3 regions of the Butyrivibrio sp. WCD2001 genome follow, and region 3 is predicted to be linked to each of the others. Evidence: predicted binding sites of a transcription regulator. Region 3 holds the regulator's gene; each other region holds the start of a gene.
The links. Region 3 encodes Rex, which represses fermentation and respiration genes when NADH is low (regulators of the CRP and FNR family bind a similar motif). Its sites were predicted from a motif close to ATTGTTAANTANTTAACAAT; they were not measured.
Positions count from the first base shown of each region.

Region 1: pflB (formate C-acetyltransferase) is a predicted target of Rex. The motif match lies at 1,512-1,531, and genes of this name have one in related genera.
Region 2: ptb (phosphate butyryltransferase) is a predicted target of Rex. The motif match lies at 1,397-1,416, and genes of this name have one in related genera.

Region 1 covers NZ_AUJZ01000010.1:33,859-37,074, forward strand. The annotation lists gene hypB (hydrogenase nickel incorporation protein HypB) at 1-658, shown strand, start outside; gene pflA (pyruvate formate-lyase-activating protein) at 658-1,383, shown strand; gene pflB (formate C-acetyltransferase) at 1,776-3,216, shown strand, end outside.
Region 2 covers NZ_KE384200.1:106,991-110,206, forward strand. The annotation lists gene G630_RS0118410 (acyl-CoA thioesterase) at 76-585, shown strand; gene G630_RS22830 (HD-GYP domain-containing protein) at 657-1,316, shown strand; gene ptb (phosphate butyryltransferase) at 1,431-2,348, shown strand; gene buk (butyrate kinase) at 2,420-3,216, shown strand, end outside.
Region 3 covers NZ_AUJZ01000001.1:465,032-468,247, reverse strand. The annotation lists gene G630_RS0102055 (ABC-F family ATP-binding cassette domain-containing protein) at 1-510, shown strand, start outside; gene G630_RS0102050 (hypothetical protein) at 580-915, opposite strand; gene G630_RS0102045 (redox-sensing transcriptional repressor Rex) at 1,218-1,868, shown strand; gene G630_RS20320 (hypothetical protein) at 1,901-2,584, shown strand; gene G630_RS0102035 (bifunctional ADP-dependent NAD(P)H-hydrate dehydratase/NAD(P)H-hydrate epimerase) at 2,562-3,216, shown strand, end outside.

The sequences.
Region 1 (3,216 bases), on a different contig from region 3:
AAGAATTATTGAATTAAAAAGAAGTGTATTTGAGAGTAACGATGAGAGAGCAGATCTCCTTAGAAAAGAGCTTAAGGATAAAGGGATTTTTCTTTTGAACCTTATGTCTTCACCGGGATCGGGAAAGACCACAACTCTCAAGGCAACAATCAATGCACTTAAGGACAAGTATAAAATCGGTGTTATGGAAGCTGATATCGATTCCGATGTTGATACCAAGAAGATTGCAGAGACCGGAGTAAAAGCAATTCAGCTCCACACAGGCGGTATGTGCCATCTTGATGCTGATATGACAAGACAGGGCCTTGATGCCCTTGTAGAGGGAGATGTTGATCTTGCTATCTTAGAGAATGTAGGAAATCTTGTATGTCCTGCAGAGTTTGATACAGGAGCTTCAAAGAATGCGATGATCCTTTCTGTTCCGGAAGGTCACGACAAGCCCCTCAAGTATCCTCTTATGTTTAGCATCTGCGACGTTGTTCTTATTAACAAGATCGATGTTGCTCCTTACTTTGATTTTGATCTTGAGAAATGTAAGGAATACATTCACATGAGAAATCCTAAGGCTGAGATTATTCCTATCTGCGCCAAGACAGGTGAGGGAGTGGATAAGTTTGCAGAGTGGCTCAGCGCTCAGGTTGAAGACTGGAAGAAGTAATGACACAAGGACGAATTCATTCAATAGAAACCTTCGGTTCAGTTGATGGACCGGGGGTTCGTTTTATCATATTTTTAAAAGGCTGTAATCTTAGATGTAAGTATTGCCATAATGCGGACACCTGGAATCCGGAATCCAATGATCTGAGGACGGCAACTGAAATCCTGGATAAAGCTGAGCGCTATAAAGGTTACTGGGGAGATGAGGGCGGAATCACAGTCAGTGGAGGTGAGCCGCTTTTACAGCTGGATTTTCTTCTGGAGCTTTTCAAAGAGGCAAAGGCAAGAGTAATAAATACCTGCATTGATACTGCTGCGCAGCCGTTTACCAAAGAGGAACCATTCTTCTCGAAGTTCAAGGAGCTCTTGGAGTATACCGATCTTCTCCTGGTGGATATCAAGCACATAGATAATGAAGAGCATATAAAACTCACGGGAAAATCAAATGAGAATATTCTTGAATGCCTAAGATATCTCTCGGAAACAGGTAAGCCTGTCTGGATAAGACACGTGCTGGTTCCCGGAATCACGGATAATGATGAATATCTGAAAAGAACCAGAGAATTCCTTGATACGCTTACAAATGTTAAGAGAGTAGATGTTCTTCCGTACCATTCTCTTGGACAGTATAAATGGGAAGAACTGGGAATCCCTTATCAGCTTGAAGGCGTGGAAGCGCCAGGCCCCGATCGTGTCGAGAACGCGGTTAGAATTCTAAGAGAATGATCTACGCCTTCCCCTTGGGGGCGCACGACGTCCGGGGGACGTCGGCTTTGCGCGGACCGGAGCGGAGCGGAGACAGGTGGCGCGAAGCGCCGGATGAGGGGATAAAAATACACAATAGAAATACAATATATGTTAAAAAATTGCCAAAGTTGACAAAAGTTATCAACTTTGGCTTTTTTTCGCGGTTTTAGGTTGAAATATATAACGGTATGTGTAAAAATACCAATCGGGTGTCAAAGTTTAAATATACATATTGTGGTTTATGGTTTATAATACACAATATATAGTGGTTTTGATTTTGGCATGCAATTCTTTCCTATTATGTTGCTTTTGCAACTTGCAATAGATTTCGAGGGTGGTATCGGTTTTCAAGAAAGAGAGGAGCAGATATTATGAGAGAACAGTGGAGAGGATTTAAAGGCAATAAGTGGACTGATGAAGTTAACTTAAGAGACTTTATCCAGAATAACTATACAATGTATGAGGGAGACGAGAGCTTCCTTGCTGACGCTACAGAGGCTACAGATAAGCTCTGGGGCAGACTTCAGGAATTGCAGAAAGAGGAGCGTGCTAACGGTGGAGTTCTCGAGTGCGAGACAGAGGTTGTATCAGGTCTTACAGCATATGGCCCCGGCTATATCGACGAGTCCATGAAGGATCTTGAGACTGTTGTAGGTCTTCAGACTGACAAGCCTCTTAAGAGAGCATTCATGCCTTACGGCGGTATCAAAATGGCTGAGCAGGCTGCTGATACCTATGGCTTCAAGGTAAATGAGAAATTCCACAAGATTTTTACTGAGTATCACAAGACACACAATCAGGCAGTTTTTGATGCATATACACCTGAGATGATGGCAGCTCGTCACAGCCACATCGTTACAGGACTTCCGGATACATACGGCCGCGGACGTATCGTCGGTGACTACAGAAGAGTGGCACTTTACGGTATCGACTTCCTTATCGAGCAGAAGAAGGAAGACTTCTCACTTTGCGGATGCGGCGTTATGACTGATGATGTTATCCGTCAGAGAGAAGAGATCGCAGAGCAAATGAGAGCTCTTCGCGGAATGAAGGAGATGGCAGCTGTTTACGGATTCGATATTTCACAGCCTGCTAACAATGCAAGAGAAGCAGTTCAGTGGTTATACTTCGGATACCTTGCAGCTATCAAGACACAGAACGGTGCTGCAATGTCAGTTGGACGTGTTTCTACATTCCTTGATATTTATATTGAGAGAGACCTTAAGGAGGGTACACTTACTGAGTCTGAGGCTCAGGAGCTTATCGACCATCTTGTTATGAAGTGCCGTATGGTTAAGTTTGCTCGTATCCCCAGCTACAACCAGCTCTTCTCAGGAGATCCGGTTTGGGCAACACTTGAGGTTGGCGGACTGGGAATGGACGGTCGTCACATGGTTACAAAGAACGACTACAGATTCCTTCACACACTTGAGAACATGGGACCTTCACCTGAGCCCAACCTTACAGTTCTCTATTCAAGCAGACTTCCCAAGAACTTCAAGAAGTATGCTGCTAAGATTTCAGTTACAACATCTTCTATCCAGTACGAGAACGATGATGTTATGCGTCCTGTATGGGGTGATGATTACAGCATTTGCTGCTGTGTATCAGCTACTCAGACAGGTAAGGAGATGCAGTTCTTCGGAGCAAGAGCTAACCTTGCTAAGTGTCTTCTTTACGCTATCAACGGCGGTAAGGATGAGAAGTTCCTTGACAAGCAGGGTAACCACATGCAGGTAGGTCCTGAATATGCACCTATCACATCTGAGTACCTTGATTATGATGAGGTTATGAAGAAGTACGATAAGATGA
Region 2 (3,216 bases), on a different contig from region 3:
TAAAGCCTTCCCATTGGGGGAAGGTGTCAGCGAAGCTGACGGATGAGGGGAATATTATACATACGGAGGCTTGTTATGAATAATCGTGTTTTTCATGTAGATCACCAGATAGCAAGTAAAAATGTAGAGGAGTCGGTTACTGAGTGGACCAGAGTTGTTCAGTACAATGAGATCAACGGCTACGACAGACTCTTTGGCGGAGAGCTTATGAGCTGGATCGACCAGGTGGCGGGAACCGTTGCACTGCGGCACGCAGGAACACCCGTAACTACTGCTGCAATCGATAACATGCAGTTCAAACAGGAGATCAAGCTTAACGATATCGTTGTTCTTATAGGAAGAATTACTCACGTAGGCCGCACTTCTATGGAGGTTCGCGTGGATACCTATGTTGAGGACCTCAGAACCGGTATGAGACATGTGGTTAACAGAGCATATCTCACCGAGGTTTGCGTAGATGAGGACGGAAGACCGACGACAGTTCCCTACGGTCTTAATGTGCGCACCGAAACTGAGCGGGCTGAGTGGCAGGGTGCCGAGAAGAGGATTGAACTTCGTGCACAAAGAAGAAAAGAGGGCTTTTAAAATTCCCTGTGATGTATTAAAATCTAATAACTGTTTTAGATGGGAATTAGAAAATCAAGGGAAGTCATTAAATGGATAATTTTGAAATCAAATATCATCAGCAAAAGAGAATCACGGATCAGCTTATGCATGCACTTGCAAGGGTTGCTGATGAAAACGGAAGATATACAAAAGAGCATTCTGAGAGAGTTGCGCTTTACTCGATGGAGATTGCAAGACGCATGGGGAAAAGCCGCATGGAGCAGTACGAGATATATCAGATGGGACTGCTTCATGATATAGGTAAAATCGGTGTTCCCGACTCCATAACCGCTAAGCCGGAGGGGCTGCAGGAGGAAGAGTACGACCTTATGAAAAAGCATCCAATGATAGGTGCGAAGATCCTCCAGGACATCACAGAGATTCCGGGGCTTGCGGTGGGTGCAAGATGGCATCATGAGAGATTTGACGGAAGCGGATATCCGGATGGTCTCGTAGGAATGGCAATTCCTGAGGAGGCGCGAATCATAGGTGTTGCGGATGCCTATGATGCAATGAGCTCAGAGAGAAATTATTCCTGCGTTATGAAGCAGAAGAAGATAAGACAGGAAATCGAGGATGGAAAGGGAACCCAGTTTGATCCCGAAATTGCCGATGTTCTTCTTCAGATGATAGACGACGACAAAAATTATGTAATGAATTCCGAAGTACCTACATATATTATAGAAGAATACTTCTCAAGAATGGAGTAAATAAGCCAGTTAGATTGAAATGCGTGGCACATCGTGGTAAAATTTTAACGATGTGCCATTATTTTATTATATGGCAGAGAATTATTATTTTTTCAACAATCAGGAGGAACACAAATGAGTAAGAGTTTCGACGATATTCTTGCAAAGTTAAAGACAGCAAGCACTAAGAAGCTTGCGGTTGCATGCGCACAGGATGAGCCTGTTCTTGAGGCTGTTAAGCTTGCTAAGGAGCGCGGCATTGCCGATGCAATCCTTGTAGGCGATAAGGATGAGATCGAGAAGATCGCAGCAGGTATGGGAATGGATCTTTCCCAGTTCGAAATTATTGATGTGAAGGACACAGTAGAGGCAGCTACAACTGCAGTTTCACTTGTTCATGACGGTAAAGCTGATATTTACATGAAGGGTCAGCTTGATTCCAAGACCTTCCTTAAGTCAGTTCTGAATAAAGAGGTTGGACTTCGTACAGGTCGTCCTCTTTCTCATGTTTGTGTATTTGAGATTCCAGGCATTGATCGTCTTTTATTCCTTACAGACGTTGCTTTCATGCCCTATCCGACTCTTGAAGATAAAAAGGTTATTATCGAGTATACAGTTAACGTAGCACGTGCTTGCGGAGTTGATTGTCCTAAGGTTGCTCCTCTTGCAGCAGTTGAGGTTGTAAACGACAAGATGCCCGTTACAGTTGAGGCAGCTGAGCTCACACGTCTTAATGAGGCAGGCGAGATCAAGAACTGCATCGTTGACGGACCTCTTTCCATGGACCTTGCAATTGATCCTTCTGCAGCAGAGCACAAGGCAGGTGCTAAGGATCGTAAGATTGTCGGCGACGCTGATATTCTTCTTTTCCCTGACATCCATGCAGGTAACCTTACTTACAAGACAATCGTTCGTCTTGCAACAGTTAAAAACGGTAACATCTTAACAGGAACCAAGGCTCCCGTTATTCTTACATCACGTTCCGATTCAGTTGAGGTTAAGCTCAACTCTATCGCACTTGCAGCAGTAGTAGCAGAAGAGAAGAACCTCTAATTAGCCTTCCCCTTGGGGGGAGGTGTCTGCGAAGCAGACGGATGAGGGGGTATTATAAAGGAGAGAAAACCATGATTAAAAGTTTAATTATCAATCCCGGTTCCACATCAACAAAGCTCGGTATCTTCGAGGATGAGACTCTTAAGATGGATGAGACACTTCGCCATCCCACAGAAGAGATTGCAAAGTATGACCACATCACAGATCAGCTTGGCTGGAGAAAAGAACTTATTCTCAATTTCCTTAAAGAGTCAAATGTTGATGTTAAGTCTTTTAACGTAATCGTAGGCCGCGGCGGTCTTGTAAAGCCTATCCCGGGCGGTACTTATGAAGTTAACGATGCACTCCTTAAGGATCTTAAGGCAGGCGTTCAGGGTGAACACGCATCTAATCTCGGCGGACTTCTTGCAAAAGAGATCGCTGATGAGATCGGTGTTCCTTCCTATATAGTAGATCCCGTTGTTGTAGATGAGCTCTGCGATGAGGCAAGAGTTTCAGGTCTTCCTCAGCTCCCCAGAGTTTCAATTTTCCATGCTCTGAATCAGAAGGCTGTTGCCAGAAGATTTGCTAAGGAAAACGGCAAAAAGTACGAGGATATCAATCTTGTAGTAGTTCACCTCGGCGGTGGTGTTTCCGTTGGTGCTCACAAGAACGGTCAGATCATCGATGTATTCAACGCTCTTGACGGTGACGGAGCTATGTCTCCTGAGCGTGCAGGCGGTCTTCCTACAGGCGGTCTTATCAAGCTTTGCTTCTCAGGTAAATATTCTGAGGCAGAGGTTCGTAAGATGGCAGTTGGTAACGGCGGCTTCAATGCATGGCTCGGCACCAACGACATGAGAGAAGTTGTTAAGATGAGAGATGAGGG
Region 3 (3,216 bases):
TATGTCAGCCATGACAGATATTTTATAAACAAAACAGCGACCAGAATACTTGATCTTACTCACGGATCACTGGTTAATTATATTGGTAACTACGATTACTATATGGAGCATTGTGAGGAACAGACAGCTCGTGCTATTGCTGAAAAAGGAGATAATTCCTCTTTTGGCAGAGGAATCGAGATGGATTCCGCAGATGCTGTTTCAGGTTCGGGGTTTGGCAAGCTTGCTTCAAAAGGCAGTACTTCCGATGCTGATTCCGGTTCAGGTGCAGCAGACTGGAAAGCACAAAAAGAAGAAGCAGCCAGAAAGCGTAAGCAGGAAGCTGCTCTGAAAAAATGTGAAGATGAGATAGCTAAGTTGGAAGAGAGGAATGAGAAAATAAATGAAGAACTCTCAGATCCTGATGTAGCGACCGATCTTGCTAAGGTTAGAAAGCTATCCGATGAACTTTCATCAAATGAAGAACGCCTTTCGGAACTCTATGATGAATGGGAAAACTTATCTGAGTAATCAAAAAAGAAGCTCTTTCAAGGACTAACTTGGAAGAGCTTCTTTTTTTTCTTTTCTCATTTAAAACCCTTATGCAAAAGCATCAAAGGAACTACCGGGTTGACTGTAGGAATAACCTGACATATCACGTCCGTAACCTACCGTTGTGTTACCGAATTTTGAAGCAATCTGATTATATTGCTGGCTTACTTTCAGAGCTTCATCCTTGCCATCGGTACTGGCAACTTCACCGACTTTTACTTCCTGAGCATTAGGATAAACGACAGGAGCAACAGTGGCGATATCACCAACAGCCTTATGCTTGTCATACACATCCGATACAGGAGCCTGATTGGATACTGTATAATTCATAGGCCTTGCCTGGTACATATTGTAAGCACCTAATCCATCAATTGACATTCCCATATTTTTATCTCCAACTTCTAAAAAACTACATAGGAAGATATGGTTATTATAATTTCCAATTCGAAACAATTCATAAACTGGGTATTAAAGAAAAGATAAAAATGCATATTTCTGAAAACTAATTTCATCAGATATTATCTACGTTGAAACATTTTTTCAAATTTGTATTAATGACAAATAAAATTATTGTAAAGTCAATTTATAAGATTGACGAAAATTTAACAGATAGTATAATTAAAATTAGCCGAATTTTACAGAGTAATAAATAACATAATTTTTTCGGTGTCAGTCATGGAGGATGTATGGCGAGAAAAGAAATATCTCAGGCTGTTATCAGCCGATTGCCCCGCTATTTCAGATACTTAGGTGAACTGAAAAGTCAGGGAATAGATAGAGTTTCATCTCAGGAACTCAGCGATATTATGAAGGTTACTGCTTCACAGATCAGGCAGGATTTTAATAATTTCGGAGGCTTCGGACAACAAGGCTACGGCTATAATGTTGAGTACTTATATGAGGAAATAGGTAAGATACTCGGCCTTGACAGGGAGCATACACTTATCATTATTGGGGCAGGTCATCTTGGACAGGCTCTTTCCGGTTATAACAATTTCTTCAACAGAGGATTTATATTTAAAGGAGCTTTTGATTTAAATCCTAAGCTTCATGGTAAGAAAATACGTGATATTGAGATCAGACCTGTCGAAGAGATTGAACAGTTTGTAAAAGAAAATAAGATAGAGATTGCGGTCCTTGCAATACCTAAGGATCAGGCTGTTCCTATGGCGGATAAACTTGTAAAATGCGGCATAAAGGCTATATGGAATTTCGCACATGTTGATCTTGATCTTCCTGAGAATGTTCAGGTCGAAAATGTTCATCTGTCAGATTCGCTTATGAAACTTTCATATAGCATTGATAGATATGAAAATAATCACAACTCCAGGAAATAACAAGTGATTTAAACCGCTTGGAGGATGCCAATATGGCTAATAATGACTATTCTGATGCTCTTGTCGGAAAGGATATTCCGATTCTTTCCAAGGATGAAAAATGGCAACAGCTTTTCCTTCTTAGTCCCAAAACTCCCAAGATAAAGGAGCTTGAGGCTGAGCTTAATAAGCTTGTGAACATACAGGAAAAGACAAGGGAAAAAATTAAGGACATAAAGAGGCTTAAGAAAAAGCTTCTCGGTGAGATTGTTGTCCTAAGAGATGATGCGGGAAAGAATCCAAAGAAGCGGAAGAAGATTGAGGCCGAAATTGATGATCATACACGCCTTATCAAGGAGTGCAATGATAAGATAGAGGAGTGCGAGGACGATATGCTCGGACTTCCCAGAGAGATTTATCAGATCGATTATCAGCTCATGATCGAGACGATGAATATCTTTTATAAAAGAATGCATGATAATACCCTCGAAATCGATGCTGTTGATGAGTGGATATCAAAAGTAAGGGTACAGCTGAAAAAGAATATTATCCGAATGCAGGAAAAAGAGCTCGAAAACTTTAATGTATATTCCTATATGCACAACATTTTCGGACCTGAAGTTATTGATCTCTTTGATCTAAAGTACGATCCTGAAAAACGACACCCTGTAATCAGACCCGGAATGACTGAACGCGATGGGATAATAGTAGAAGATGAAAAATTTACCGATAATTGATAAAAATTCAAATTATGTTGTAAGCGCTGCCGAGATGAAGCGATGTGATGCGGCTACAATCTCCGAGTTCGGAGTGCCGCAGGATGTTCTTATGGAAAGGGCGGCGCTTTCTATATGCAAATATGTAAAAAAAGCTCTTCCGGAGGGCGGTAAGGTTCTGATTCTTGCGGGAAGTGGGAATAACGGCGGTGATGGAATTGCAGCGGCCAGACTTCTTTTTCAGGATAAAATACCTGTCACGCTTGTTCTTGTTAATCACAGTCTAAGTGATAAGGCTTCAAATACAAAAAGGACTTCCGCATGTAGCTCACAGCTGAAAATAGCATTGTCCTATGGCCTTAATGTCGTGGATTTTGATCAGTCCAAACTTGGCTCTCAAATAAAAAAATGTGACGTAATAATTGATGCCATGCTGGGGATAGGCTGCTCAAGGGACCTTACGGGGGATTATTCAGCCGCGGTATGGGAAATCAATTATTCAAGAGAAGATTATGATGGGAAATTCCCACATGTTATAGCAGCTGACATACCAACAGGTATTAATTCGGATACGGGGCAGGTACATGGCTATGCAATAAGGGCAGATGAGACAGTGACCTTTGGCTTTTTGAAAATGGGGCTTGTTTTTTATC